DNA from 2 places in the Kitasatospora nipponensis genome. Region 1 is predicted to be linked to the other one. Evidence: riboswitches for the same ligand, from Rfam matches in the RefSeq annotation. Region 1 holds a riboswitch; the other holds the start of a gene.

Region 1 (3,848 bases):
AGCAGTACCCCCAGCAGCAGGGCTACCCGCAGCAGCAGGGCTACCCCCAGCAACAGATGCCCCAGCAGCAGCAACAGGTCCCGCAGCAGCCGATGCAGCAGCAGGTGCCCCAGCAGCCGATGCCCCAGCAGTACGCGCCCGCCCCGCAGCCGGCGCCGGCCGCGCCGGCTCCCGCGCAGCCCAGCGGCCCGGGCCCGGACGGCATCGACTGGGAGGCCGAGGCCGCCGCGCTGGACAACCCGCAGCCCGGCGCCGAGATGTACGACGCCGACCTCTACGCCGACGACGAGTACGCCGAGGGCGAGTACGCCGAGGGCGAGTACGTCGAGGAGGAGCACCCCGAGGGCGACCTCGCGCAGGACGAGCTCGCCGAGGAGGCCGAGCAGCACGACTCGTTCTTCGACGCCGGTCAGGACATCAGCGACGAGGCCGAGGCCAAGCGCAAGGCCAAGGGCAAGAAGTCCGGGCTGCGCAACAGCGGCGCCTGCCTGGTGGTCACCCTGGTCCTGCTCGGCGGCATGGGCGGCGCCGGCTGGTGGGGCTACGGCTTCTACAAGAGCCACTTCGGCCCGCCGGCCGACTACGCCGGCGCCACCGCCGCCACCGGGACGACCGCCGTCACCATCGAGATCAAGGACGGCGCCACCGGCAGCGACATGGGCACCGTCCTGAAGGACGCCGACGTGGTGAAGAGTACGGACGCCTTCATCGCCGCGTACGGCAAGAACCCCAAGGGCAACACCATCCAGCCCGGCACGTACACCATGAAGCACCAGATGTCGGCGGCCGCGGCCGTGCAGCTGCTGGTGGACTCCAACGGTGGCAACGCGCTGATCATCCCGGAGGGCATCCGGGCCTTCGAGATCTACGCCAAGATCGACACGAAGCTCAAGCTCAAGGCGGGCACGACCGCCGCGGTGGCCAAGAGCCAGGCGAACAACCTGGACCTGCCGGCCTACGCGCAGGGCAACCTGGAGGGCTTCCTCTTCCCGCAGAAGTACTCGATCACCGACGGCATGAAGCCCGAGGACCTGCTCAAGCAGATGGTCGACACCGCGGTCCAGCACTACCAGCAGCTCAACCTCGACCAGGGCGCGCAGAAGATCGGCCTCAAGAGCGGGTACGAGGTCCTCGTCGAGGCGAGCATCCTGCAGCGCGAGGGCAACAACGACAACGACTTCGGCAAGATCGCCCGGGTCCTGTCCAACCGCCTCAACACCAACGCCACGCAGGGCAAGCTGCAGCTCGACACCACGCTGCAGTACGAGCTCGGCCGCACCAACTTCACCGACGCCGAGCGCAACGGGAAGACCCCGTACAACACGTACCAGATCAAGGGCCTGCCGCCCACGCCGATCTCCAACCCGGGGGACGCGGCGATCGAGGCGGTGCTCGCGCCCACGCCCGGCGACTGGGTCTACTTCGTGGCGGTGTCGCCGACCGAGACCCGCTTCAGCAACACCTTCGCCGCCTTCAAGAACGACGTGAAGGACTACTGCACCGCGCACGGCCAGGGCTTCGACGACCAGCAGGGCACCTGCAAGACCTGACGCGCGACCCGAAGCGCGATCCGAAGGACGTGACGATGCAACACCGGGCTGCCGTGCTCGGCTCGCCGATCGCCCACTCGCTCTCCCCGGTGCTGCACCGGGCCGGCTACGCGGCGCTCGGGCTGACGGGCTGGCGCTACGACCGCTTCGAGGTGGACGAGGCCGCGCTGCCCGGCTTCCTCGCCGGGCTCGACCCGCGGCAGTGGGCCGGCTGCTCGCTCACCATGCCGCTCAAGCGCGCGGTGATCCCGCTGCTGGACGAGGTGAGCCCCACCGCGCTGGCGGTGGAGGCGGTCAACACCCTGGTCCTGGAGGCCGACGGGCGGCGCACCGGCGACAACACCGACGTGCCGGGCCTGCTCGCCGCGCTGCACGAGCGCGGGATCGAGAAGGTCCCGGCGGCGGCCGTGCTGGGCGCCGGCGCCACCGCCTCCTCCGCGCTGGCCGCGCTGGCGCGGATCTGCACCGGCGAGGTCACCGTGTACGTGCGCGGGCCCGAGCGGGCCCGCGAGATGCGGGCGCTGGGGGAGCGGCTCCAGGTGGCGGTCCGCACCGCCGACTGGGAGCGCGGCGCCGAGGGGCTGGCCGGCCCGCTGACCGTCTCGACCACCCCGGTGGGCGCCACCGACGCCTTCGCCGCCGCGCTGCCGGACGCGCCCGGGGCGCTCTTCGACGTGCTCTACCACCCCTGGCCGACCCCGCTGGCCGCGGCCTGCGCGCGGCGCGGTGCGCCGGTGCTGGGCGGTCTGGACCTGCTGGTCCACCAGGCGGTGCTGCAGTTCGAGCGGTTCACCGGGGTCACCGCGGGGCCGCTGGCGGCGATGCGGGCGGCGGGCGAGGCGGCGTTGGCCGGGCGCTAGGGTCCCGGACCCGTCGGTGGGCGCCGAGCCGCCGCCGTCAGTGCTGGGCGGCGGGCTCGCGGCCGCGCAGCACGGCGACCAGGCCGATGAGCGACACCACCGCCCAGACGCCCTCCAGCAGCAGGAACCCCCACTGCGCGGTGAGCGCGGCCTGGGTGGCGAGGACCGCCGAGCCGGCGAGGTTGAGGACCAGGTACCCCCGCGAGCGCGCACTGATCCGGCCCCACTGGGCCAGCGCGAAGGGGATGAGAATGAGGATCGATCCGAGGATCTGGACGGCCTGCTCCATACCGGCACCCTCCTGACGGGGCTGCGTCGTCTTGTCGGTCCGGGTACGGCGCGTCTCGTCCGGTGGCCGCCGGTGGGCGGTCCCCTCCATTGTGCCCGAACGCGCGGTGGACGGCGGGGCCCGGGGTGTCCACCACGATGTCCGCCACGCGGACCGCGGCCCGGGGTGACCTGCGGACGTGAAAGGATTCGCAGGCGGGCGCGCATGACGACGCCCGTTGGATCGAGCCCCGGCCGGGAGCGCGGCGCGAGCGCCGCGACCGGACCGCTGACGAAGGAGCACCGTTGGGTACGTTGCGCTGGCTGACGGCGGGGGAGTCGCACGGCCCCGCCCTGGTCGCCACCCTGGAGGGTCTGCCCGCGGGCGTGCCCGTGACCACCGCGATGGTGGCGGACGCGCTGGCGCGGCGCCGGCTGGGCTACGGCCGCGGAGCCCGGATGAAGTTCGAGCAGGACGAGGTGACCTTCCTCGGCGGTGTTCGGCACGGCCTGAGCATGGGCAGCCCGGTGGCCGTCATGGTCGGCAACACCGAGTGGCCCAAGTGGGAGCAGGTGATGTCGGCCGACCCGGTCGACGAGCAGATCCTGGCGGGCCTGGCCCGCAACGAGGCGCTGACCCGCCCCCGTCCCGGCCACGCCGACCTGGCCGGCATGCAGAAGTACTCGATCGACGAGGCCCGCCCGATCCTGGAGCGCGCCAGCGCCCGGGAGACCGCCGCGCGGGTGGCGCTCGGCGTGGTGGCCCGCTCGTTCCTCAAGGAGACCTGCGGGATCGAGATCGTCTCGCACGTGGTCGAGCTGGGCGCCGCCAAGGCCCCGGCCGGCGTGCTGCCGCAGCCCGGCGACGAGGCGCGCCTGGACGCGGACCCGGTGCGCTGCCTGGACGCGGACGCCTCCGAGCGGATGGTCGCCGAGATCGACCAGGCGCACAAGGACGGCGACACGCTCGGCGGCGTCGTCGAGGTGCTCGCCTACGGCGTGCCGGTGGGCCTGGGCTCGCACGTGCACTGGGACCGCCGGCTGGACGCGCGCCTGGCGGCCGCGCTGATGGGCATCCAGGCGATCAAGGGCGTCGAGGTCGGCGACGGCTTCGAGCTGGCCCGGGTCCCCGGCTCGAAGGCGCACGACGAGATCGTGCCGAGCCCCGAGG
Region 2 (3,848 bases), on a different contig from region 1:
TCCAGGGTGCTGCCGCAGTAGCCCGTGGCGGTGTGGATCATGTTGGCGCTGTAGAGCAGCAGCCGGTTGTAGCGGTGCGCGACCCGGACGTCCTCGGTGAACGAGTCCGCCGGCACGAACCGGGTGCCCAGTGCCTCGACCAGGTTGTTGTGCGGCGCGGTGACCATGTTCCCGCCCAGCACCCCGCCGGGCAGGCTCTGCCGGTAGAAGCTGGTCCCGAAGTCCTTGCCCACGTTCGGGTTGAGGTAGAGCACCGCGGCGTAGCGGCACAGCGCCCGGGAGTCGGAGTGCGGGCGCGCCTCGCACTCGCCCTCCCCGACCACCTGGATGCAGTTGTGGTTGAGCGTGGCGCCGCCGGGGGCCGTGGCCTGCCAGAGCTTGGTCGCGCCGGTGGCCTTGCGGACCAGCTGCTCGACCCTGGCCAGCTCGGCCGGCTCGAGGCCGGGCATGGTGCGCAGGCCGGGCCAGCTCTCGGGCTGGTAGGGGTAGCCCTGGGTCCAGTCGTCCTTGGTCAGGCAGCGGGCGCGGACCTCGTCCACGGCCGGCAGGACGTCGTCGAAGACCCAGTAGTCCCGACCGAGCGTGGGCTTGCGGTAGGGCAGCACGGGGAGGGTCGCGGGCCGCGACGGGCGCGGGGACCGGGGAGGCATGGGCGGCATGGAGGAGACCATACCGGCCAGTTCCGGCCCTGCGCTGTCGTGAATCGGTCAATCTCTGTCCGGTCCGGCGGACTTGTCCCGTTCTGCGGGCAATCACTCTCGGCCGCCGGGGCGTTGGGAGCGCCGAGCGGTGCCGCCGGGCGGCGGGCGGGTGGACCGCGGACCGACCGAGGTGGCGGCCCCGGCCGACCCGCCGGGGCCCGGACCGGGCCGGCCACCGAACACCGGGCCACTGACCGGATGGCGTACACCCGGCGGGCGGCACGCCCACCGGCGGGTGGTTGCGCGGACTTGCCGCTGCCGCCGGTTACCACTTGACTGGTGGCCATCTCTTGCAGCAGCTCCGGCGGCGGGTGCGGACCGGCGGATGGCACCCGACACCTCATCCCTAGCGGAGGCGGCACGATGGCTGAAGAACCGACCAGTTGGGCAGCGTGGACCACCAAGCACGTGCACTCGGGACCGGGCGGGGTGCAGACCGTCGAGGGCATCGCCATCGCGGGTGACCTCACCGTGCACACCACCTGGACCGGCTCCGAGGCCGTCCTGACCGTGCAGTACACCGACTCGCTGGACTGGTTCACCCTGCAGGGCAGTCCGCAGGCGGTCTCCGACGAGCACAGCGCCCGCACCCTGCACCAGCACGCCGTGGAGGCGGTCAAGGCCGGCGGCGGCGCCCGGCTCCCCTGAGCGGCGCGGGCCCGCGGGGGCGGGCGGCTGCTAGATTCGGCCCGGGGGTCCGCCCGGGCCTGCCCCGGACGAGATGTGCGCCGTACCCGGCCTGCGAAGACGACGCTCGCTGGAGCCGTCATGTCCGCACCCCTCCACCCCGTCGCGCAGCCCCTGCAGGTGGCCTGGATCCACGGATCGCCCTCGGCCAAGCACAATGCCGACCCCGACCTCCAGGTGCACTGGTACGACGAGAACACCGTCATCCTGCGCCAGAACATGGCCATCGACTACGAGGCACCGTTCCTCTTCCTGCTCTTCGGCGCCGACCGGGCCGTGCTCATCGACACCGGTGCCACGGCCTCGCCCGAGCTGTTCCCGCTGCGCGCCACGGTGGACGGGCTGCTCCGCGACTGGCTGGCGGACCACCCGCGGGCCGGCTACCGGTTGCTGGTGCTGCACAGCCACGCGCACGGCGACCACGTGGCGGGCGACGGGCAGTTCACCGACCGGCCCGACACCACCGTGGTGGCGGCCGACCTGGCGACCGTCTCGCGGTTCCTGGGCCTGGGCCCGGCGCACGACCGCGAGGCGCTGCTCGACCTGGGCGGCCGCGTCCTGCACTGCCTGCCCACGCCTGGCCACCACCCCAGCGCGATCACCTTCTACGATCCCGCCACCCGGTTCCTGCTCACCGGCGACACCGTCTACCCCGGGCGGCTCTACATCGAGGACTGGGCGGCCTTCCGCGCCTCCCTCGCGCGCCTGGTCGCCTTCACCGAGACGCATCCGGTCGGCCACGTGCTGGGCTGCCACATCGAGATGTCCCGCACCCCGGGCGTCGACTACCCCATCCGCACCACCTACCAGCCGGACGAGCCGCCGCTGGAGCTGACGCCCGAGCGGCTGCGCGCCGTCCTGCGGGCCGTCGAGGAGGCCGACGCGGCCGCGGACGCGGCGGACGCGGCCGGTGGCACGGTCGACCTGCGGATCGGGCGGCACGTCCACCCGGACTTCGTCCTCTGCCACCGGCTCGACTGACCCACCTTGCGGGAGGTACCCGATGACCGACGGTCCGCAGCACCGCGCCACCGCCGCCGCGATCCTGCCGCTGGTGGGCGGCGCGGCCAACGTGGTCGCGGTCGCGCACTGCCTGACCCGTCTGCGGCTGAGCCTGCGCGACCACGCGCTGGTGCGCTCCGACGAGCTGCGGGCGCTGCCGGCGGTGCTGGGCGTGGTCGCGGGTGAGACCTGCCAGCTGGTGCTGGGTCCGGGCATCGTCGGCGGGGTGGCGCCGGAGTTCGAGCGGCTGGTCGAGCAGGAGCGGGCCGCTCACCCCGCGCCGGACACCGACCCGGCCCCCGCCCTGGCCGACACCGACACCGGCGCCGACGCGCTCGCGGCCCGCGGCTCGGCCCTGCGGGCCGCCAGGTCGGCGCGCAACGCGACCCCCGGCAAGCTCTTCCTGCGCAGGATCGCCGCCGTCTTCGTCCCGCTGGTGCCGGCGCTGGTCGGCTGCGGCATCGTGGCCGGGCTCGGCGGCCTGCTCGGCAACCTGGGCCGGGCCCCGGGCCTGGTACCGGCGCTGGGGGCGGTCTCGGCCGGTTTCCTGTCGCTGATCTCGGTCTTCGTCGGCTACAACACCGCCAAGGAGTTCGGCGGCACCCCGATCCTCGGCGGCGCGGTCGCCGCGGTGATCGTCTACCCGGGGGTCGCGCACGTCTCGGCGTTCGGGCAGCCGCTCTCCCCCGGGCAGGGCGGTGTCCTGGGCGCGCTGGCCGCGGCACTGCTCGCGGTCCGGGTCGAGAGGACCTGTCGCCGCCGGCTCCCGCCGGCCCTGGACGTGCTGGTCACCCCCACCCTGACGGTGCTGGTGACCGGCCTGGTCACGCTCTTCTGCCTGATGTACGCGGCCGGCGAGGTCTCCGCCGGGATCGGCCGGGCGACCACCTGGCTGCTCGCGCACGGCGGCGTGCTCGCCGGGCTGGTGCTGGGCGGACTCTTCCTGCCACTGGTGATGCTGGGCCTGCACCAGGCGCTGATCCCGATCCACACCACGCTGATCGAGCAGCAGGGCGCCACCCCGCTGCTGCCGATGCTGGCGATGGCCGGGGCCGGCCAGGTCGGCTGCGCGCTGGCGGTCTACCTGCGGCTGCGCCACGACGAGTCGATCCGCGCCACCATCCGGTCCGCGCTGCCGGCGGGCCTGATGGGCATCGGCGAGCCGTTGATCTACGGCGTCTCGCTGCCGCTGGGACGGCCCTTCGTCACCGCCTGCGTCGGCGGGGCGGCCGGCGGGGCGTTCGTCGGACTCCTCAACCAGCTGGGCAGCACGGTCGGCGCGAGCGCCATCGGGCCCTCCGGGTGGGCGCTGTTCCCGCTGCTGCGCGGCAGCCAGGGCCTGGGCACGGCGGTCGCCGTCTACGCCGGCGGACTGCTGGTCGGCTACCTGGTCGGGTTCCTGGCCACCTACGCCTTCGGCCTGCCGGCCGCCACCAGAGCAACAGCAGCGGCCGCAGC

What was found. A riboswitch is a leader RNA that binds a small molecule or an ion and turns the genes downstream of it on or off. The one in region 1 is predicted to bind guanidine.
Region 2: it holds a riboswitch for guanidine, as region 1 does, so the genes downstream of both, ABD323_RS19125 (MBL fold metallo-hydrolase) here and ABD323_RS15525 (CBU_0592 family membrane protein) in region 1, are expected to answer to the same signal.

Annotation. Positions count from the first base shown of each region.
Region 1 covers NZ_BAAALF010000045.1:42,909-46,756, forward strand. The annotation lists gene mltG (endolytic transglycosylase MltG) at 1-1,550, shown strand, start outside; gene ABD323_RS15520 (shikimate dehydrogenase) at 1,586-2,410, shown strand; gene ABD323_RS15525 (CBU_0592 family membrane protein) at 2,448-2,699, opposite strand; guanidine-III (ykkC-III) riboswitch at 2,720-2,784, opposite strand; gene aroC (chorismate synthase) at 2,984-3,848, shown strand, end outside.
Region 2 covers NZ_BAAALF010000064.1:26,044-29,891, reverse strand. The annotation lists gene ABD323_RS19135 (DUF6445 family protein) at 1-659, opposite strand, end outside; gene ABD323_RS19130 (hypothetical protein) at 1,065-1,349, shown strand; guanidine-III (ykkC-III) riboswitch at 1,391-1,458, shown strand; gene ABD323_RS19125 (MBL fold metallo-hydrolase) at 1,470-2,369, shown strand; gene ABD323_RS19120 (PTS transporter subunit EIIC) at 2,392-3,848, shown strand, end outside.